Regions from separate parts of the Salmonella sp. HY31 genome, predicted to be linked through region 1. Evidence: predicted binding sites of a transcription regulator. Region 1 holds the regulator's gene; each other region holds the start of a gene.
What was found. Region 1 encodes LexA, which represses DNA repair genes until DNA is damaged. Its sites were predicted from a motif close to TNCTGTATGTACATACAGNA; they were not measured.

Region 1 (5,495 bases):
TTTATATTCAGAATTTTTAACCGTCACGACTGGCAAACCATGTACCCTCGCGCCAGTGACGACGCCAGATAAGGGCCAACGACAGACCGCGAAGCGCCAGAAACACGGTTAATGCCAGCCATAAACCATGATTTCCTAATACCGGCAGGGCGAAGAGCGTTAGCGCAAATCCTCCCGCAGCGACCGCCATGCTATTGCGCATTTCGGCGGCGCGCGTCGCGCCAATAAACATGCCGTCAAGCAGATAGCACCATACGCCCACCAGCGGTAATACCACCTGCCAGAGAAGATACCGATCCGCCAGTAGCTGTATTTGCGGCAATGAGGTCAGTAACGCGACAATATGTTCGCCTGCCAGGGCATAGACTGTGGAAAACAACAAGGCCACAATTCCTGACTGGCGACACGCCGCTCGCCAGACATCCAGTAGCTTGCTACCGTCACGCGCGCCGTAAGCCTGACCGGAGTGCGCTTCTACCGCATAAGCAAAGCCGTCCAGCGCATAGGCCGTAAAGGTGAGTAATGTCATCAGTACTGCATTTACTGCGATAATATCGCTGCCCAGCCGCGCGCCTGACACCGTGATTGCGCCAAAACAAAGCTGAAGGAGCAATGAGCGCAGCATGATATCGCGATTGAGCGCCAAAAGACGGCGCACGTTGCCGCGCCAGGCCTGTTTTAGCATATCCAGCGACACGCCGCGGAGATGGAGAACTTTACGCACCATCATGAAGCCGATCAGTAACGTGGCATATTCTGCGATGACCGTCGCCAGGGCGGCACCCTGCACGTTCATATGAAGCCCCATCACCAGCCACAGGTCGAGCGTGATGTTGAGGATATTGCCCACGACCAACAAGATAACGGGTGCCCGCGCATACTGGACGCCTAACAGCCAACCGAGCAGCACCAGATTCGCCAGTGACGCGGGAGCGCTTAGCCAACGAATTTCAAGGAATTGTCTCGCCTGTACCAGGACAGCGTCGTTCCCGCCGACAATATGTAAAGCCAGCTCGATAAGCGGCGTGCGAAATAGCACAATCATCACGCCAGCGCCCAGCGCCAGTAACAACGGCTGAATGAGCGCCCGGGCTAACGCCAGTGGATTTTTGGCGCCAAATGCCTGCGCCGTTAGCCCGGTAGTACTCATACGTAGAAATAGCAGCAGCATGAAAAGAAAGCTGGTGGCAGTCGCGCCCACCGCCACACCGCCCAGGTAAACCGGGCTGTCCAGATGACCAATCACCGCCGTATCGACCAGTCCCAGTAAGGGAACGGTGATGTTAGAAAAAATCATCGGCAACGCAAGACGCCAGAGAGCTTTATCAGAAGAGGTAAAAAACGGCATGGAGAAAAGCCTGACAAGGAGTTAAACGAAACGTGCGCATTGCCGGATGGCAGCGTAACACCTTATCCGGCCTACAAATTAATCATTTCAGCAACTGCATTCCCGTAGGCCTGATAAGCACAGCGCCATCAGGCTACAAGATTGCCGGATGGCGGCGTACAAGGAGATTAAGAGATTACAACCATTCCCCGTTGCGAATAACACCTACCGCCAGCCCTTCAATCGTAAAGCTTTGCTCGCGCAGATCCACCACTATCGGTGTAAACTCGCTGTTTTCCGGCAGCAGCTCCACTTTATTGCCCTGCTTTTTCAGGCGTTTTACTGTCACTTCATCGTCAATGCGAGCGACAACCACCTGGCCATTGCGCACGTCCTGCGTTTTATGTACCGCCAGCAAATCCCCATCCATAATACCGATGTCTTTCATCGACATACCGCTCACGCGCAGCAGGAAATCGGCGCTGGGTTTGAATAAAGAAGGATCGACCTGATAATGGCCTTCAATATGCTGCTGCGCCAGAAGCGGCTCGCCCGCCGCGACACGCCCGACAAGCGGTAATCCGTCCTCTTCTTCCTGTAACAGACGGATGCCTCGCGATGCGCCGGAAACGATTTCAAGCACCCCTTTGCGCGCCAGCGCTTTAAGGTGTTCTTCCGCAGCGTTTGGGGAACGGAACCCCAAACGCTGCGCGATTTCCGCACGCGTCGGTGGCATACCTGTCTGGCTGATGTGATCCCGAATGAGATCAAACACCTCTTGTTGCCTGGCCGTTAACGCTTTCATTCCGCCCCCTGGGTGTATATACAGTCATGCTGTGAGTATATACAGTTAAAGGTGATTTTGGAACCACAAACGGCGCAAAAAACAAGAGATTTATAAAATTTGGAACCTTTATCGAAAATGTGACCATAACAGGATGCCCCAGGTCATCAGGGCAACGAAAATAGACAGCAGTACCGCAGCCGATCCCATATCTTTCGCGCGGCCGGAAAGCTCATGGTATTCAGAACCAATGCGATCAACGACCGCTTCAATAGCGCTGTTGAGGATTTCAACAATCATGATAAGTAAAACGGAACCTATCAATAACACACGGGTAATCGCATCCACATCCAGCCAGCAGGCGATGACGATGCCCAGCAATACCGCGAGGCTTTCCTGGCGAAACGCAGCTTCGTGAGTCCATGCGGCGCGAAATCCTTTCCAGGAATACCCTGCCGCTTTGATAATTCTGGTAAATCCAGTGGTATTATTGGCCATCAAAAGAACCTTTTTACATTATTAACGTCAATGACATTATACGGTTGCCCCGCACGATTCGGACTACCGTAACGCAGCGCGAAGTATGACGGGATACAACAGAAATTCGCTAAACTTTCTGATATCCTTGCAGCGCATTTGCATTATTAACCAGAGGCTTTACATCGTTTATGTCCGGCTGGCCACGAATTTACTACAAATTACTGAATTTACCATTAAGCATACTGGTAAAAAGCAAGTCTATTCCGGCGGAACCCGCTCAGGAATTGGGGCTCGATACTTCTCGTCCCATTATGTATGTCTTGCCATACAACTCAAAAGCGGACTTACTGACGCTGCGCGCTCAATGTCTGGCGCACGATCTCCCGGATCCGCTGGAGCCGCTGGAGATCGACGGCGCGCTGTTGCCGCGCTATGTATTTATTCACGGCGGCCCGCGCGTCTTTACGTATTACACGCCAAAAGAAGAGTCGGTGAAACTTTTTCACGATTATCTCGATCTGCATCGTAGTAATCCGGCTTTGGACGTGCAGATGGTGCCCGTTTCCGTGATGTTTGGCCGCGCTCCGGGTCGTGAAAAGGGAGAAGAGAACCCGCCTCTACGTATGCTGAACGGCGTACAGAAATTTTTTGCCATCTCCTGGCTGGGTCGCGATAGCTTTGTCCGATTCTCGCCGTCCGTCTCATTACGTCGCATGGCTGATGAACACGGCACCGATAAAATCATCGCACAGAAACTGGCGCGCGTGGCGCGTATGCACTTTGCTCGCCAGCGCCTGGCGGCTGTTGGCCCACGCCTGCCCGCCCGTCAGGATCTATTTAACAAACTGCTGGCCTCGAAAGCTATCGCCCGCGCGGTAGAAGACGAAGCGCGCAGTAAGAAAATCTCTCATGAAAAAGCGCAGCAAAACGCCATTGCGCTGATGGAAGAGATCGCGGCGAACTTCTCTTACGAGATGATTCGTTTGACCGACAGGATTTTGGGGTTTACCTGGAACCGGCTTTACCAGGGGATTAACGTGCATAACGCCGAGCGCGTACGCCAACTGGCGCACGACGGGCATGAAATCGTCTATGTGCCCTGTCACCGCAGCCATATGGACTATTTGCTCCTTTCTTATGTGCTGTACCATCAGGGACTGGTTCCGCCGCATATTGCCGCCGGTATCAACCTTAACTTCTGGCCCGCTGGCCCGATTTTCCGCCGTCTGGGCGCGTTCTTTATTCGTCGCACCTTTAAGGGGAATAAACTCTATTCCACCGTCTTTCGCGAATATCTGGGCGAGCTGTTCAGCCGCGGCTACTCCGTAGAATATTTTGTCGAAGGAGGACGTTCGCGTACCGGACGTTTGTTAGATCCGAAAACCGGCACACTGTCGATGACTATCCAGGCGATGCTGCGCGGCGGTACCCGTCCAATTACGTTAGTGCCTATTTACATCGGCTATGAGCACGTCATGGAAGTGGGAACCTATGCTAAAGAACTGCGCGGCGCGACAAAAGAGAAAGAGAGTCTGCCGCAGATGCTGCGCGGTCTGAGCAAGCTGCGCAATCTGGGTCAGGGCTACGTTAACTTTGGCGAACCGATGCCGCTTATGACGTACCTGAATCAGCATGTGCCGGAGTGGCGCGAATCTATCGACCCTATAGAGGCAATACGCCCGGCCTGGCTGACGCCGACGGTAAATAGTATCGCCGCCGATCTGATGGTGCGTATTAACAACGCTGGCGCGGCAAACGCGATGAACCTGTGTTGTACCGCGCTGTTGGCGTCGCGTCAGCGCTCGCTCACCCGCGAGCAGCTTACCGAGCAGCTCGATTGTTATCTCGATCTGATGCGCAATGTCCCTTATTCTACGGACTCAACCGTTCCTGCCGCCAGCGCTGACGAGCTCATCGCTCACGCGCTGCAGATGAATAAGTTTGAGGTCGAGAAAGACACCATTGGCGATATCATCATCCTGCCGCGCGAGCAGGCAGTGTTGATGACCTACTATCGCAACAACATCGCGCATATGTTGATTATGCCTTCGCTGATGGCGGCGATTATCACCCAGCATCGCCGCATTTCGCGTGATGCGTTGCAGCAGCATGTTGAAGCGCTCTATCCGATGTTAAAAGCGGAGCTGTTCCTGCGCTGGGAGCGCGAGGAGTTAGCTGCGGTGATTGACGCACTGGCCAGTGAAATGCAGCGTCAGGGGCTGATTACCGTGCAGGACGACGAACTGCATATCAACCCGGCGCATTCCCGTACGCTGCAACTGCTGGCGGCGGGCGCGCGCGAAACGCTACAGCGTTATGCCATTACGTTCTGGCTGTTGAGCGCCAATCCGTCCATCAACCGCAGTACGCTGGAGAAAGAAAGCCGTACCGTGGCGCAACGTCTGTCTGTCCTGCACGGTATTAACGCGCCGGAGTTTTTCGACAAGGCGGTGTTCAGTTCATTAGTGCTAACGCTACGGGATGAGGGCTATATCAGTGATACCGGCGATGCCGAACCAGCAGAAACGATGAAGATATATCAGATGCTTGCCGATCTGATTACCTCTGATGTCCGTCTGACGATTGAAAGCGCGACGCAGGGCGAGTAAGCCAGCGCCTGAAATGCCCGATGACGCAAGCTTATCGGGCGACTGATATGACGTATTGAAAATTTTGGGTTTGCAGGCCGGGTAAGGCGTAGCCGCCGCCCGGCATGACATCAGAAGTGCCAGTAACTCATCGCCAGCCCTAAAAATAGCACCAGGCCAACGTAGTTATTGTTCATAAAGGCTTTAAAGCAGGCTTCGCGCTCACGGTTCGCAATCAGTTTTTGCTGGTATACAAACAGCGCGCCCGCCACCAGTACAGACCAGTAATATCCCCATCCCAGACCATTCAACCAGC
Region 2 (5,495 bases), 1.5 Mb from region 1:
GGCAACGCCGTTGGTCGACTTTTTTCGCCGAACAGCGCATTGGCTGGCAGCTTGAACTCGCCGCGGAAAAAGGCATTACCTTTGGTAATATTGACGCCATTGTTGAACATGTTCAGCAACGTCTGGCGTCGCATCAACCACAGCCTTCTCTTTTGCATGGCGATCTATGGTCAGCGAACTGCGCGCTTGGCCCTGACGGGCCCTATATCTTTGATCCAGCCTGCTATTGGGGCGACAGAGAATGTGATCTGGCGATGCTGCCGCTGCATACCGATCAGCCACCGCAGATTTATGACGGCTATCAGTCCGTTTCGCCGTTACCGCTGGATTTTCTCGACAGGCAGCCGATTTACCAGCTCTACACCCTGCTTAATCGGGCAAGGCTGTTTGGCGGTCAACAACTGGTCATTGCGCAAAAAGCGATGGATCGGTTGCTTGCGGTATAGGTACGGATCTATGCCGGATACGCTTCGCATACCACACGCTATCCGGCATTTTTCAGATTACATGAAACCTAATAAAGAAAAGAAAAAGTAGCCGAGCACGATAATAATGACTGGCAAAATATAGAGCGGGAAAAACTGTAAAAAGATGGTATGGTGCGGCACCACGATACGTGACTCTATCTGCTCACGCGTTAACCCTTCCGCGCCTTTTGCTTTTTCCAGAATCAACTGATCTTCCACGCCTTCACGTAAAAAACGCGACTGGCGGCTCATTCTGGCGCCGGAATCCTGCATCGCCAGCCCGACAAAAATCAGAATAAAAATGAGCCAGAAACCGATATTCAGGCTTCCCTGAAAATTCGGCGTCGGCGAGTTGTACCAAAAAACATTCAGAAACGGCGTATTCACGCGCATCATGTCTATCATTACGTGGGTAAAATCCAGCATTACCGCATTTATCCCCTCCTGCTTTTCACTGTGCGCATACATAAATTTAAGGACTGAGATGAGCGTGGAAAGCAGTGCCGGAATAAAAATAACCCACCCTACAACTCTTTTTAGGATTGCAATGCGTCCAGCTTGTTGATACGTCATGAGTTCCCCTTGATAAAGACGCGTCGTTTTGGCCTAAGTCTACCTGTTGATTCCCATTTTCGCCTGATCTTTAAGGGCGATATACTAAGAACATAGTCATAATGAACGCTTAATCCGTTATTTTTTAATCTCAACAGGAGAGGTTGTGATGTCAACCCCGCGTCAAATTCTTGCGGCAATTTTCGATATGGATGGACTACTGATCGATTCCGAACCGCTCTGGGATCGCGCTGAACTGGATGTGATAGCAAGTTTAGGCGTAGATATTACTCGACGCCATGAGCTGCCCGACACGCTTGGGCTACGCATTGATATGGTTGTGGACCTCTGGTTTGCGCAGCAACCGTGGAACGGCCCCGATCGCCAGGAAGTGACAAACCGTGTTATTGCCCGCGCGATTACGCTTATCGAAGAGACACGCCCTCTTTTGCCGGGCGTGCGTGAGGCCGTGGCGCTGTGCAAAGCGCAGGGGCTATTAGTAGGGCTGGCCTCGGCATCGCCGCTACATATGCTGGAAAAAGTGCTCACCATGTTTGAACTACGCGACAGTTTTGACGCGCTGGCTTCTGCGGAAAAATTGCCCTACAGCAAACCGCACCCGCAGGTCTATCTGGATTGTGCGGCCAAATTAGGCGTTGATCCATTAACCTGCGTGGCGCTGGAGGATTCGGTGAATGGTTTAATCGCGGCTAAGGCGGCACGAATGCGCGCCATTGTAGTGCCAGCAGAAGAAAACCAGCATGATCCGCGCTTTGCGCTGGCGAATGTCAAACTTAACTCGCTGACGGGGCTGACGGCGGCGCATCTACTCGGTTAAGATGTTTCCGAAACGAAGTCAACCGTCGATTAGCCGCTGAGCCAAGTGGCAAGCGGCTTTGACAGAGACAAAGAGTTACAACGTCACCACTTCCGCCTACTGTATAAAAACCCTATACTGTATGAATTGACAGTTTGGTGGGTTTTATCATGACGGCGGAAGGACATCTTCTTTTTTCTATAGCCAGCGCGGTTTTCGCCAAGAATGCCGAGTTAACGCCTGTCCTTGCGCAGGGCGACTGGTGGCATATTATTCCTTCGGCTATTTTGACCTGCCTGCTGCCGGATATCGACCACCCCAAATCTTTTCTGGGTCAGCGCCTGAAATGGGTATCGAAACCGATCGCCCGAGCATTCGGTCACCGGGGGTTTACCCATAGCCTGCTGGCGGTCTTTGCCCTACTGGCGACCTTTTATCTCAAGGTACCGGATACGTGGATTATCCCGGCGGATGCGCTGCAAGGCATGGTACTCGGCTATTTAAGCCATATCGTCGCGGATATGCTCACGCCCGCGGGCGTTCCCTTACTGTGGCCGTGCCGCTGGCGTTTCCGCCTGCCTATTCTGGCGCCGCGCAAAGGCAATCAACTGGAGCGATTTTTATGTATGGCGTTGTTTGCCTGGGCAGTGTGGATGCCGCAGTCGATTCCGGAAAACAGCGCCATACGCTGGTCTTCGCAGATGATCACTATCCTGCAAATGCAGTTCAATCGTTTTATAAATCACCAGATTGATTAGTAAAACAACGTAAAAGTCATTTTTGGCATAAACCATTCCATTTGAATATAAGAGCCAGCTCACAGTTCTGCTAATCTTGCGCCAACAGAATCGCTAAAACAGATCGCTTCATAATAAAAAAATCAGGAGAACGGGGATGAATTTTCCATTAATCGCGAACATTGCGGTGTTCGTCATTCTGCTGTTTGTACTGGCGCAGGCCCGTCATAAACAGTGGAGTCTGGCTAAAAAAGTACTTGTCGGCCTTGTGATGGGCGTGATCTTTGGTCTGGCCCTGCACACCATTTATGGCGCTGACAGTCAGGTGTTAAAAGACTCAATTCAGTGGTTCAATATTGTCGGCAACGGTTATGTGCAATTGCTGCAAATGATTGTGATGCCGCTGGTATTCGCCTCTATTTTAAGCGCCGTGGCACGACTGCATAATGCCTCTCAATTGGGGAAAATCAGTTTTCTGACTATCGGCACGCTGCTATTTACTACCCTTATCGCGGCGCTGGTGGGCGTGCTGGTAACCAATCTGTTCGGACTGACGGCGGAAGGTCTGGTTCAGGGCGGCGCGGAAACCGCGCGTCTGAATGCCATTGAGACGAGTTATGTCGGCAAAGTGGCCGATCTCAGCGTGCCGCAACTGGTGCTCTCTTTTGTGCCGAAAAACCCGTTTGCGGATCTGACTGGCGCAAACCCTACGTCTATTATCAGCGTGGTGATTTTCGCCGCGTTTCTGGGCGTTGCCGCGCTCAAACTGCTGAAAGATGATGCGCCAAAAGGCGAGCGCGTGCTTGTTGCTATCGATACCCTGCAAAGCTGGGTGATGAAGCTGGTGCGTCTGGTGATGCAACTTACGCCTTACGGCGTACTGGCGCTGATGACTAAAGTGGTTGCCGGCTCTAACCTGCAGGACATCATTAAGCTTGGAAGCTTCGTGGTAGCGTCATATCTTGGTCTGGCGATAATGTTTGTGGTTCACGGCATACTATTGGGCGTGAACGGGATTAGCCCGCTGAAATATTTCCGCAAGGTATGGCCGGTGCTGACATTTGCCTTTACCAGCCGCTCCAGCGCCGCCTCCATTCCCCTAAATGTCGAAGCGCAAACCCGCCGCCTGGGCGTGCCGGAGTCCATCGCCAGCTTTGCTGCCTCTTTTGGCGCAACCATCGGTCAAAACGGTTGCGCCGGTCTTTATCCTGCGATGCTGGCGGTAATGGTTGCGCCGACGGTCGGCATCAACCCCTTAGACCCCGTATGGATAGCCACGCTGGTGGGTATCGTTACCGTAAGTTCGGCGGGTGTTGCCGGCGTTGGCGGCGGCGCGACCTTCGCCGCGCTGATTGTGCTGCCTGCCATGGGCTTACCGGTCACGCTGGTCGCGCTGTTAATCTCCGTCGAACCGTTGATTGATATGGGCCGTACCGCACTGAACGTGAGCGGCTCAATGACCGCTGGTACGCTGACCAGCCAGTGGTTGAAGCAGACCGATAAAACCATCCTCGATAGCGAAGAAGACGCCGAACTGGCGCATCGATAATACATTATCGGCAGTTCACATCGTTTGAGACACGACGCTCAACAACTCAAAATGTCTGTCACTAAAAACGCCGGTCTCCAGTACCGGCGTTTTTGTTTTTTCTTAGTCAGCGATTTCGTTTTCCTGGCGAACCTGATTCGCCCAACGCTGCGCCGATTCTGGCACACTAAAGGCGGGCGACCGTTGAAATGACTCCCCCATCAGAACAAAGGCAACATACTTACCGCGCAGTATCCAGACGTCGCGAAACGTATCCATTTTTATCGCATGTTCCGGCGGCGCGGGTTCAACACGCGGAATATAGCTAATAATCGGGCGATTTTGCTGGCGAAGAGGTTTCATCATTAATGCTTCACTAAAAGAGGCTAAGGCTAAAAATCAGAAAAACACTATTTTAGCCGATCTTCGCCCCCGACGTCCTGCCCCACGCGTGCGATTTCCCCGTTGCGCCTTTTTCTGCCGTTCCGCTCTCCCCCGGCATAATTGCTGAAATGTTCTATAGTTAGAGTGATTTTGACTACTACCACGCCCATTTCAGTGATGAAAGCAGGAGACGAGTTCAATGTCGCATAATGAGAAATCCTCCCATCAGTCCCCCGTGCATGATACCCGTGAATCACAGCCTGGTCTGGATTCCCTGGCGCCATCAGACGGTTCACATCGCCCCACGCCAGAACCGACGACGCCGGGCGCACAACCAACGGCCCCCGGCAGCTTAAAAGCGCCCGAGACCGCGAATGATAAGCTCACCGCCCTCGACGCCTTTCGTAAAGGCAGCGAAAATTATGCGCTAACCACCAATCAGGGCGTGCGCATCGCCGACGATCAAAATTCTCTTCGCGCCGGCAGCCGTGGCCCTACGCTGCTGGAAGATTTTATCCTGCGCGAGAAAATTACCCATTTTGACCATGAGCGTATCCCGGAGAGGATCGTTCACGCCCGCGGCTCTGCAGCACACGGCTATTTTCAGCCATATAAAGACCTGAGCGACATCACGAAAGCCGCGTTTCTGTGCGATCCACAGAAAATTACCCCGGTCTTTGTTCGCTTTTCGACAGTACAGGGCGGTGCAGGGTCTGCTGATACCGTACGTGATATCCGCGGTTTTGCGACCAAATTTTATACCGAAGAGGGAATTTTCGATCTCGTCGGCAATAACACTCCGATCTTTTTTATCCAGGATGCGCATAAGTTTCCGGATTTTGTGCACGCCGTTAAGCCCGAACCACATTGGGCTATTCCGCAAGGGCAGAGCGCGCATGACACCTTCTGGGACTATGTTTCCTTACAGCCTGAGACGCTGCACAACGTCATGTGGGCAATGTCGGATCGCGGCATTCCACGCAGTTATCGAACGATGGAAGGGTTCGGCA
Region 3 (5,495 bases), 130 kb from region 1:
CGCACGGCACGTAAATATCCGGCAGAAAGTGCATTTCGACTTTAATGACGCCATCGCCCTGGCACGCCTCGCAACGACCGCCGCGCACGTTGAAGCTGAATCGTCCTGGGGTATAGCCGCGTGAGCGAGACTCCGGCACACCAGCAAACAGCTCGCGAACCGGGGTAAATACGCCCGTGTAGGTCGCCGGGTTGGAACGCGGGGTGCGCCCGATCGGGCTCTGGTCGATATCGATCACTTTATCGAAATGCTCCAGCCCCTGAATATCCCGATACGGTGCCGGTTCCGCGATAGTCGCCCCGTTTAGCTGACGCTGGGCGATGGGGAACAGTGTGTCGTTAATCAGCGTCGATTTACCGGAACCCGAGACGCCAGTGATACAGGTAAACAGCCCTACCGGTAGCGTAAGGGTCACATCTTTCAGGTTGTTGCCGCGCGCGCCGGTGAGTTTGAGCACTTTTTCTGGATTTGCCGGCACGCGTTGTTTCGGCACTTCAATTTTGCGTTTACCGCTCATGTACTGGCCAGTCAGCGATTCCGGTACCGCCATAATGGCTTCCAGCGGGCCTTCCGCCACCACCTCGCCGCCGTGAACGCCTGCGCCGGGGCCAATATCAATCACATGGTCGGCGGCGCGGATAGCGTCTTCATCGTGTTCCACCACAATCACGGTATTGCCGAGATTGCGCAGATGAATCAGCGTACCCAGCAGCCGCTCATTATCGCGCTGGTGCAGACCGATGGACGGTTCATCCAGCACATACATCACGCCGACTAACCCGGCGCCTATCTGGCTCGCCAGACGAATACGCTGGGCTTCGCCGCCGGAAAGCGTCTCTGCCGAGCGGGAGAGCGTGAGATAGTTCAGACCAACGTTTACCAGAAACTTGAGGCGATCGCCGATCTCTTTTAGCACTTTTTCGGCGATTTTTGCCCGTTGCCCGGAAAGCTTGAGATTAGTGAAAAAATCCATCGCATGGCCGATGCTCATATCGGAAATAGCGGGCAGCGGCGTATTTTCCACAAATACATGGCGCGCTTCGCGATTCAGTCGCGTTCCTTCACAGCTGGCGCAGGGGCGATTACTGATGAATTTCGCCAGCTCTTCGCGCACCGCGCTGGATTCCGTCTCTTTATAACGGCGCTCCATATTATGCAGCACGCCTTCGAATGGATGGCGGCGCACGGAGGTATCGCCGCGATCGTTCATATATTTAAATTCGATGTTCTCTTTGCCAGAACCGTACAGCACGACTTTGTGTACGTTGGCGCTGAGGCTTGCCCACGGCGCATCCACATCGAACTTATAGTGCTCCGCCAGCGACTTGAGCATCTGAAAGTAGTAAAAATTGCGACGATCCCAACCACGAATCGCGCCGCCTGCCAACGACAGGTCGGGATTCTGGATCACGCGGTCTGGATCGAAATATTGCTGAACGCCGAGGCCGTCACAGGTCGGGCAGGCGCCTGCCGGGTTGTTGAACGAGAACAGACGCGGTTCCAGTTCGCGCATACTGTAGCCGCAAATCGGACAGGCAAAATTGGCGGAGAACAGAAGCTCCTCCGCTTTCTCATCGTCCATATCGGCAACAACCGCCGTGCCGCCGGATAATTCCAGCGCCGTTTCGAACGACTCCGCCAGGCGTTGGGAAAGATCGTTACGAACTTTGAAGCGATCGATCACCACCTCAATGGTGTGTTTCTTTTGCAGCTCCAGCTTCGGCGGATCGGAGAGATCGCACACTTCGCCGTCAATACGGGCGCGAATGTAACCCTGGCTTGCCAGATTTTCCAGCGTTTTGGTGTGTTCGCCTTTACGCTCTTTAATAATCGGCGCCAGCAGCATCAGACGTTTGCCTTCCGGCTGTGACAGCACGTTATCGACCATCTGGCTAACGGTTTGCGCCGCCAGCGGCACGTCATGATCCGGACAACGCGGCTCGCCCACGCGGGCAAACAGCAGGCGCAGGTAGTCGTGGATCTCGGTAATGGTACCCACCGTAGAGCGCGGGTTGTGAGATGTCGATTTCTGTTCAATTGAGATCGCGGGCGACAGCCCCTCAATATGGTCGACATCCGGTTTTTCCATGAGCGACAAAAACTGCCGCGCGTAAGCGGAGAGCGATTCAACGTAACGACGCTGCCCTTCGGCATACAGAGTGTCGAAAGCCAGTGAGGATTTGCCTGAACCCGAAAGCCCGGTCACGACAATCAGTTTGTCGCGCGGGATGACGAGGTTAATATTTTTGAGATTATGGGTGCGGGCGCCCCGAACTTCGATCTTATCCATTCACCTTTCCCGGTAGAGACTCGGATGCCTGGTTTGTTTGAAGGACAAACGGCAGAAACGGCTAATTATGACACAATTTAACCTGTTTGAATATACAGTATTGGAATGCATCTTCAGCTAAAGTATGTAACAATATGAGGTTCGCGCGAGTGAACTGGAACCTGCATCGCAGCTATTAAAATGCTACGTGGAAATGGTACACTCACGCGTTTACACTATTTATGAAACGTATTCAGGAGACTCAATCATGGCCAGCAGAGGCGTAAACAAGGTGATTCTCGTTGGTAATCTGGGCCAGGACCCGGAAGTACGCTATATGCCGAGTGGCGGCGCTGTCGCCAACTTAACGCTGGCTACTTCTGAATCCTGGCGCGATAAGCAGACCGGCGAAATGAAAGAGCAAACGGAATGGCACCGGGTGGTGATGTTCGGCAAACTGGCGGAAGTGGCCGGCGAATATCTGCGTAAAGGTTCTCAGGTGTATATCGAAGGTCAACTACGTACCCGTAAATGGACCGATCAGAGTGGTCAGGAACGCTATACGACTGAAATTAACGTTCCGCAGATCGGCGGCGTGATGCAGATGCTGGGTGGTCGCCAGGGCGGCGGCGCACCGGCAGGCGGTCAGCAGCAGAGCGGTTGGGGCCAGCCGCAACAACCTCAGCAGCCGCAGGGCGGCAACCAGTTCAGCGGCGGCGCGCAGTCGCGTCCACAGCAATCCGCGCCAGCGCCGTCTAACGAACCGCCAATGGATTTTGACGACGACATTCCATTCTGATTATCTTTTTAAATCAAAGCATTATTTTCATGTTTTGAAAGAATCTCAGGTTGCCTCTCGCTCAGAATTAGGTTTGAATCTCTGGGCGGGAAGGCAACTGGTCAGAAAAAGGATAGTTGTAGATGGATTTTTCTGTGCGTCGACCACTATCCGAAGAGTGCTAGCCCTCCTCTCATGTATCGAACAGGTACCATCGTCAATTCCTGTTTGACGTTTCCAAACGATAAATTCAAAAGACGCATTCTGCGTTCTCTTTCCCGGTGTAAAAAATTATTACTGAGTATTATTCATACTTATCTATCTGAAATTATTAAGATAAAATCAGATTTATTATTCAATTAAAATATTACCGGCTGGCTTTACTCCATTTTTCGTGCTCCGTAAGAGATGGATACTACGGCTACCTTTGTACGCGATAATATATTAAGTACAAGGCGTACTGATGCTTTACTGAGTTCTTTCCTGGATAAGGTAGTTTTGTCAGTAAATGAGATGACAGGGAGGAGGTGAAAATATAGGAATGATATTCGGATGGAGAGATGGCAGAGCATACCGTTACACTTCTGTACCGGAAGTGAGTTACTCGCCCCTTCATAACACTCTCGATGACCAGCCATCATTGCATAATGATCTAATTTTTCCTGGAAGATTTGGCACCCCCTCAGACTTAGTACTTATGCCCCTTCTATAGATTTGCGCTCTTATCATCTTAATACAATCAGAATAGTTTCGTGTAGCGACGTTATTATTATGTAATTTATGAATACTTTTTCGCAAAAAATAGACGTTTTTAATATGTGAGATTTTTTTTACCGTACAAGTTATAGATACATAAATATCCTTTTTGGGTAAATGACTTTCTATTATCGCATACCTATTTATGGTTATGCTCCACGTTAAGGAGCATAAATCGTGGTTTGTGGCTATTTTTATATAAATAAAAGACCGTTTTTGGCCTTTTCTTTTATTGTTAATAATTATTACTCTCACTGGTCTGATTTGCACTGGCAATTTTACGTATATTGAAGTCCCTATTTTCTTATGCTTTAATAATGAAACATTAATTTTACATAAGGAGATCCTATTTCTATACGATATGATTTATATTGATGGGGGTGCGATTTGCAAACCGTTCCCATATTAAATATTTAGCTAATAATATTATTTACAGAATTTAAATCTATATTCTGGAATAGCTATTTTTTGTCGAGTGGGTAGGGTAATTTTCGATGAAAACTATTTAACTAAAACAGCATAAGCAAAGAAAAAGTGAAGTTATTTAGTTAAAAAATAACGCACCTTAATTTTGATACATACACGGTATTATCATGTCCATATTTATAAAGACAAATAATGCCAGAAAATCATAACGTCTAAAAGTACATTGGTAGCTGAAAGCCAAGGGCGGTAGCGTTCCATCCCCCCAAAGTCTCAATCTCTTTTATTTCTCTATATCCTAAAATATCTTTTTACCCGCTGTGTAATATCAGGAGTTGACATGGAAGACGAAGGTAATCCGTGGCCTAGTTTTGTTGATACATTTTCAACAGTGCTATGTATATTCATATTTCTCATGTTGGTATTTGCACTTAACAACATGCTTATTATGTACGATAACTCAATTAAGGTATATAAAACAAGTAATGCAGAAAATATCAATCCTAATGCTAAAGAAATTAAGGATGAAAAAGAAGTTATAAACGAATCTACTAAAGTAGATGAAATAGATAAAACGAAAGCCATTGATGAAAGGAACTTTAGTGGCACTACTGAAAAAACGGGGAAAGAAAAGGGTATCTATGATATCGCTAATGGGCAACGGGTTGATATGACCGCGACAGAAAAGGAATTTATTATTACCTATTACGGTAGGTTAAGAAGCTTTTCAGAGGAGGATATAAAAAAATTAACCGCTTGGTTAAAAGAGCATGGAAATAATAAATTATTAATAGAAATGATTGTTCCTCAGTCGGATATTTCTTATTCGGACTCTTTGCGTTTGGGCTACGAACGAGGGATTATTTTAATGAAAGAAATTAAGATAATCTGCCCTGAGGTAGATATTGATATGAGTGTTAATTCAGGAACTTCAGGAGTAGGTGGCAAAGCCATTATTACAACTGTCGATAAAAAGGTGTCAGAGTGAAATCTATAAATAAGTATCGCTATTTCTTTACCTGTTTCCTTATCGCAATAATTCCTTTTATTGCTTTGTCTTTTGATGGGATTAGGGGTTACGTTTTTGATAATTTCATGGTATCTGCGATCTATAACAGTGTTATTATCGCTATCTATATTATGGGATCTGTATGCACATTATTTACCGTATTTAAAAATTGCGATGCAAGAGAAATTTTAACTACCAATAATGCCAATAAAAAAAGCTCTACACTTTCCAGTCTTAATCAGGTCATTTTTGCTGATGAT
Region 4 (5,495 bases), 1.3 Mb from region 1:
CGACGGACAGTGACAACACCTATGGCGAACAGCTTCGCTTCAAATCGCCCTCCGGCAAAATCGAACTTTATTCCGCAACCCTGGAGGAATTGCTCCCAGGCTACGGCGTTCCGCGCGTTCGTGACTTTGCGCTTAAAAAAGAGAATGAGCTTTACTTCATTCAGGGCAAGGTGGCCGTGCATACCAATGGCGCGACGCAGTACGTACCTTTACTCAGCGAGCTAATGTGGGATAACGCGGTCTGGGTCCATCCGCAAACGGCGCAAGAAAAAGGCATTAAGACCGGCGATGAGATCTGGCTGGAAAATGCCACGGGTAAAGAGAAAGGTAAGGCGCTGGTGACGCCCGGAATCCGCCCGGACACGCTTTTTGTCTATATGGGATTTGGCGCTAAAGCTGGGGCCAAAACGGCGGCGACGACACACGGCATCCACTGCGGCAATTTACTGCCGCACGTGACGAGCCCGGTATCCGGTACGGTAGTGCATACCGCAGGCGTGACGCTGAGCCGGGCATGAGGGAGGAGGGAACCATGAATCATTTAACGAATCAGTACGTCATGCTGCATGATGAAAAACGTTGTATCGGCTGCCAGGCGTGTACCGTTGCCTGCAAAGTGCTTAATGACGTACCTGAGGGATTTAGCCGCGTACAGGTACAAATTCGCGCCCCTGAACAGGCATCCGACGCACTAACCCATTTTCAATTTGTCCGTGTCTCCTGCCAGCACTGTGACAATGCGCCGTGTGTCAGCGTTTGTCCTACCGGAGCGTCATATCGTGATGAAAACGGGATCGTGCAGGTTGATAAATCGCGCTGTATTGGCTGCGATTATTGTGTTGCCGCGTGTCCTTTCAATGTGCGCTATCTGAATCCGCAAACCGGCGTCGCCGACAAGTGTAACTTCTGTGCCGATACGCGGCTGGCGGCTGGCCAGTCTCCGGGGTGCGTATCCGTTTGCCCAACGGACGCGCTGAAATTCGGCAGACTGGATGAGAGCGAGATCCAGCGCTGGGTCGGTCAGAAAGAGGTCTACCGCCAGCAGGAGGCGCGTAGCGGCGCAGTCAGTCTGTACCGTCGTAAAGAAGTCCATCAGGAGGGTAAAGCATGAATACTATCTGGGGAGCGGAACTACACTATGCACCGGATTATTGGCCGCTGTGGTTAATTTACGCAGGCGTCGTGGTGCTGCTCATGCTTGTCGGGCTGATTATCCATGCGTTATTGCGCCGGATGCTGGCGCCAAAAACGGCGGGCGGCGAAGAGCATCGTGACTATCTCTACTCGCTAGCGATTCGCCGTTGGCATTGGGGAAATGCGTTACTGTTCGTTTTGTTACTGTTAAGCGGTTTATTTGGTCATTTTTCTCTCGGCCCTGTAGCGCTAATGGTACAGGTGCATACCTGGTGTGGTTTTGCCTTACTGGCCTTCTGGGTTGGGTTTGTGCTGATCAACCTCACCACAGGTAACGGGCGTCACTATCGGGTAAATTTTTCCGGACTGGTGACGCGCTGCATACGTCAGACGCGTTTTTACCTTTTTGGCATCATGAAAGGGGAGGCGCATCCGTTTGCCGCAACAGAGCAGAATAAGTTTAATCCACTGCAACAACTGGCATATCTGGCGATTATGTACGCGCTGGTGCCGCTATTAATCATCACAGGTCTATTGTGTCTCTATCCGCAGGTTGCGGGTCTGGGCCCAGTGATGCTGGTGCTGCATATGGCGCTTGCTATCATCGGCTTACTGTTTATTTGCGCACATCTCTATCTGTGTACACTAGGCGACACGCCGGGACAAATCTTCCGTAGTATGGTTGACGGCTATCACCGTCATCGTACCGCGCCGCGTGGGGATAAGCCCGCCGTCTGACCGTATTCATAAAATAAATTAAGCAAGAAAATGTGCCTTGTGTCACATTTTCTTGCAATTTATCCATGTTTGTTTAACCGAACTTCCGTAAAAAGAACGGCAAATAGAGACAATCCTGAGGACATGCTGTTGAAACGCCGTTTGTTTATTGCCGCTTCTTTATTTGCGATGCACCTTTCTCCTGCGCTTGCGGCTGATACCGTAAGTTTTGCTCCCCAACCGCCAGCCATTGATGCAGGCGCCTGGGTGTTGATGGACTACACTACGGGACAGGTTCTTACCGCCGGTAATGAACACCAGCAACGCAATCCCGCCAGCCTCACCAAGCTAATGACGGGCTACGTCGTCGATCGCGCCATCGATAGTCATCGTATCAGTCCTGACGATATCGTCACCGTTGGGCGCGACGCCTGGGCGAAGGATAATCCGGTTTTTGTCGGCTCCTCGTTGATGTTTTTAAAAGAAGGGGATCGCGTGTCGGTACGTGATTTAAGCCGTGGCTTAATTGTGGATTCCGGTAACGATGCCTGTGTGGCACTGGCGGATTATATCGCGGGCGGGCAGCCACAGTTTGTGGCGATGATGAACAGCTATGTGAAAAAACTTAACTTACAGGATACCCATTTTGAAACCGTCCACGGACTGGATGCGCCGGGGCAACATAGTTCCGCATATGACCTGGCCGTACTCTCCCGGGCGATTATTCACGGCGAACCTGAATTTTATCACATGTACAGCGAGAAGAGCCTGACCTGGAACGGCATCACGCAGCAGAACCGCAACGGCTTGTTGTGGGATAAGACAATGCATATCGATGGGCTTAAAACCGGACACACATCGGGGGCGGGATTTAATCTTATCGCATCGGCGGTGGACGGACAGCGTCGACTCATCGCCGTCGTGATGGGGGCGAAAAGTTCGAAAGGCCGTGAGGAACAGGCGCGAAAACTGTTGCAGTGGGGCCAGCAAAACTTTGCAACGGTGCAGATTTTGCACAGCGGCAAAAAAGTGGGCAGCGAGCGGATCTGGTACGGAGACAAAGAAAAGATTGTGCTGGGTACGGAACAGGACTTCTGGATGGCACTGCCTAAAGCGGAAATTCCGCATATCAAAGCAAAATATGTGCTGGATAGAAAAGAGCTGGAGGCGCCAATCGCCGCTCATCAACAGGTAGGTGAAATAGAGCTCTACGATCGAGATAAACTGGTCGCCCAGTGGCCGCTGGTCACTCTGGAATCGGTGGGCAAAGGCGGTATGTTCTCTCGTCTGAGCGACTATTTTCAGCATAAAGCGTAAGCCGTTGTCACACGCCATGCGCCTCAAACTCCTGCTTGCAAAGGGAGGAGTGCGAGTCTGCTCACATAATAATCACGTTATCCTTGTGGCGTTGAAAGTTAAAAATTACACTGTATATAAATACAGTGTAATGGTGGAGGCAGCATGGATTACGAAATCAGGCAGGAACAAAAACGTAAGATAGCCGGTTTCCATATGGTCGGCCCATGGGAACAAACCATAAAGCAGGGTTTTGAACAACTGATGATGTGGGTAGACGGAAATCAAATCGTCCCGATCGAATGGATAGCCGTTTACTACGATAATCCGGATGAAGTGCCTGCGGAAAAACTCCGCTGCGATACCGTTGTTTCCGTAGCGGAAAATTTTGTCCTGCCGGACAATAGCGAAGGCGCGATCGTGACTGAAATCGAAGGCGGCGAATACGCAACGGCTGTCGCACGTGTCGAAAATGACGACTTTGCGACGCCGTGGTATCAGTTTTTTGACGCGTTGCTACAGGACAACGCTTATCAGATAGCCGCTGCGCCCTGTTTTGAAACCTATCTGAATAACGGCGCCGAAGACGGGTACTGGGATATTGAAATGTATATTCCGGTACGGCGGAAGTGATCGATTTGTTTTCAACCTGAAAATAGCGGACGGATAATTTGTTCCGTCCGCCTGTGCGCTATTTTTGCTATAAAGCAGGTACAATGCATTTTTTGCCATTCCCGTAAGGAGTGTAAGAGTGCGTGCCGATAAGTCATTAAGCCCCTTTGAAATACGGTTGTACCGTCATTATCGCATCGTGCATGGTATACGTATTGCTCTGGCGTTCATTCTTACCTTTCTGTTGGTTCGTCTGTTTTCTATTCCCGAAGGCACATGGCCGCTTATTACTTTAGTGGTGATTATGGGGCCCATCTCGTTCTGGGGAAATGTAGTGCCTCGCGCTTTTGAGCGCATAGGCGGTACGATTCTGGGCGCTGCGTTGGGGCTGGTGGCGCTACGCCTGGAACTCTTTTCCTTACCGCTGATGCTGGTGTGGTGTGCGGTAGCGATGTTTTTATGCGGGTGGCTGGCCTTAGGGAAAAAACCGTATCAGGCGCTATTGATAGGTATAACGCTTGCGGTTGTTGTCGGCGCTCCCGCTGGCGATATGGATACGGCATTATGGCGTGGCGGGGATGTGATTTTGGGGTCGCTACTGGCGATGTTGTTTACCGGCATCTGGCCCCAGCGCGCCTTTTTGCACTGGCGCATCCAACTGGCGCATTGCGTCACGGCGTATAATCGGGTGTATCAGGCGGCGCTGTCGCCGAATTTGCTGGAGCGCCCCCGGTTGGATAAACATTTGCAACAGTTGCTGAACGATGTCGTCAAAATGCGTGGGCTGATAACGCCCGCCAGTAAAGAAACCCGGATACAAAAATCTATTTTCGAGGCTATTCAGACCATCAACCGTAATCTGGTTTGTATGCTGGAATTACAAATCAATGCCCACTGGGCGACGCGCGCCAGTCATTTTGTGATGCTTAACGCGCACACATTGCGTGAAACCCAGCAGATGACGCAGCAAACCTTGTTAACGATCGCCCACGCGTTGTATGAAGGCAACCCGCAACCGGTACTGGCAAACACTGGTAAACTGAATGATATTGCTGCCGAGTTGCGGCAGCTAATGAACGAGCAGCAGGGCGACGCGGTGGCTGAAACCCCCATCCACGGCTATGTTTGGCTAAGTATGGAAACGGCCCGACAGTTGGAACTGCTTTCGCATTTGATCTGCCGGGCTTTGCGCAAATAAAAAGCAGATGGGGCGAATGAATTCGTTGCTGCTTCGATTCAGCAAAGATTAAGAGTATGATACTAATATAAGGATAAAATGAGTGTTACTGGCAACGATTTTATCCCCGAACGTTCAGGTTTCCCCAGGCGGCGACGTAACGGTGTTTCCTCTGGCGGCTTGAAGTATGACGGGGATAAACGTAATGTTTATCCACTAGCAGTTGCTTAACGAATCCGAATCTCACATTATCAGGGGTGTAAAAATGGAAACAACCAAGCCTTCTTTCCAGGACGTGCTGGAGTTTGTTCGTCTGTTCCGTCGCAAAAATAAACTGCAGCGTGAAATTCAGGACATTGAGAAGAAGATCCGTGACAACCAGAAGCGTGTGCTGCTGCTGGACAACCTGAGCGACTACATCAAGCCAGGTATGAGCGTTGAGGCGATTCAGGGCATCATCGCCAGTATGAAAAGCGACTATGAAGATCGCGTTGATGACTACATCATCAAAAATGCCGAAATCTCCAAAGAGCGTCGCGACATTTCCAAGAAGCTGAAA

Region 2: the regulator LexA is predicted to act here: its motif matches at 1,973-1,992, upstream of ACE15A_RS09520 (metal-dependent hydrolase).
Region 3: the regulator LexA is predicted to act here: its motif matches at 2,371-2,390, upstream of uvrA (excinuclease ABC subunit UvrA).
Region 4: the regulator LexA is predicted to act here: its motif matches at 3,277-3,296, upstream of sbmC (DNA gyrase inhibitor SbmC).

The regions. Positions count from the first base shown of each region.
Region 1 is NZ_CP170479.1:476,671-482,165, reverse strand. Features, by position in the region: gene ACE15A_RS02295 (hypothetical protein) at 1-27, opposite strand, end outside; gene dinF (MATE family efflux transporter DinF) at 17-1,348, opposite strand; gene lexA (transcriptional repressor LexA) at 1,524-2,132, opposite strand; gene ACE15A_RS02280 (diacylglycerol kinase) at 2,241-2,609, opposite strand; gene plsB (glycerol-3-phosphate 1-O-acyltransferase PlsB) at 2,780-5,200, shown strand; gene ubiA (4-hydroxybenzoate octaprenyltransferase) at 5,311-5,495, opposite strand, start outside.
Region 2 is NZ_CP170479.1:2,022,796-2,028,290, reverse strand. Features, by position in the region: gene ACE15A_RS09535 (fructosamine kinase family protein) at 1-446, shown strand, start outside; gene ACE15A_RS09530 (YniB family protein) at 504-1,040, opposite strand; gene hxpB (hexitol phosphatase HxpB) at 1,189-1,857, shown strand; gene ACE15A_RS09520 (metal-dependent hydrolase) at 1,995-2,594, shown strand; gene tcyP (cystine/sulfocysteine:cation symporter) at 2,731-4,122, shown strand; gene cedA (cell division activator CedA) at 4,225-4,467, opposite strand; gene katE (catalase HPII) at 4,685-5,495, shown strand, end outside.
Region 3 is NZ_CP170479.1:611,049-616,543, reverse strand. Features, by position in the region: gene uvrA (excinuclease ABC subunit UvrA) at 1-2,290, opposite strand, end outside; gene ssb1 (single-stranded DNA-binding protein SSB1) at 2,538-3,068, shown strand; gene ACE15A_RS02790 (hypothetical protein) at 4,567-5,214, shown strand; gene ACE15A_RS02785 (MotA/TolQ/ExbB proton channel family protein) at 5,211-5,495, shown strand, end outside.
Region 4 is NZ_CP170479.1:1,741,746-1,747,240, forward strand. Features, by position in the region: gene phsA (thiosulfate reductase PhsA) at 1-518, shown strand, start outside; gene phsB (thiosulfate reductase electron transport protein PhsB) at 533-1,111, shown strand; gene phsC (thiosulfate reductase cytochrome B subunit) at 1,108-1,872, shown strand; gene dacD (serine-type D-Ala-D-Ala carboxypeptidase DacD) at 1,996-3,168, shown strand; gene sbmC (DNA gyrase inhibitor SbmC) at 3,313-3,780, shown strand; gene ACE15A_RS08055 (FUSC family protein) at 3,899-4,957, shown strand; gene ACE15A_RS08060 (DUF496 family protein) at 5,202-5,495, shown strand, end outside.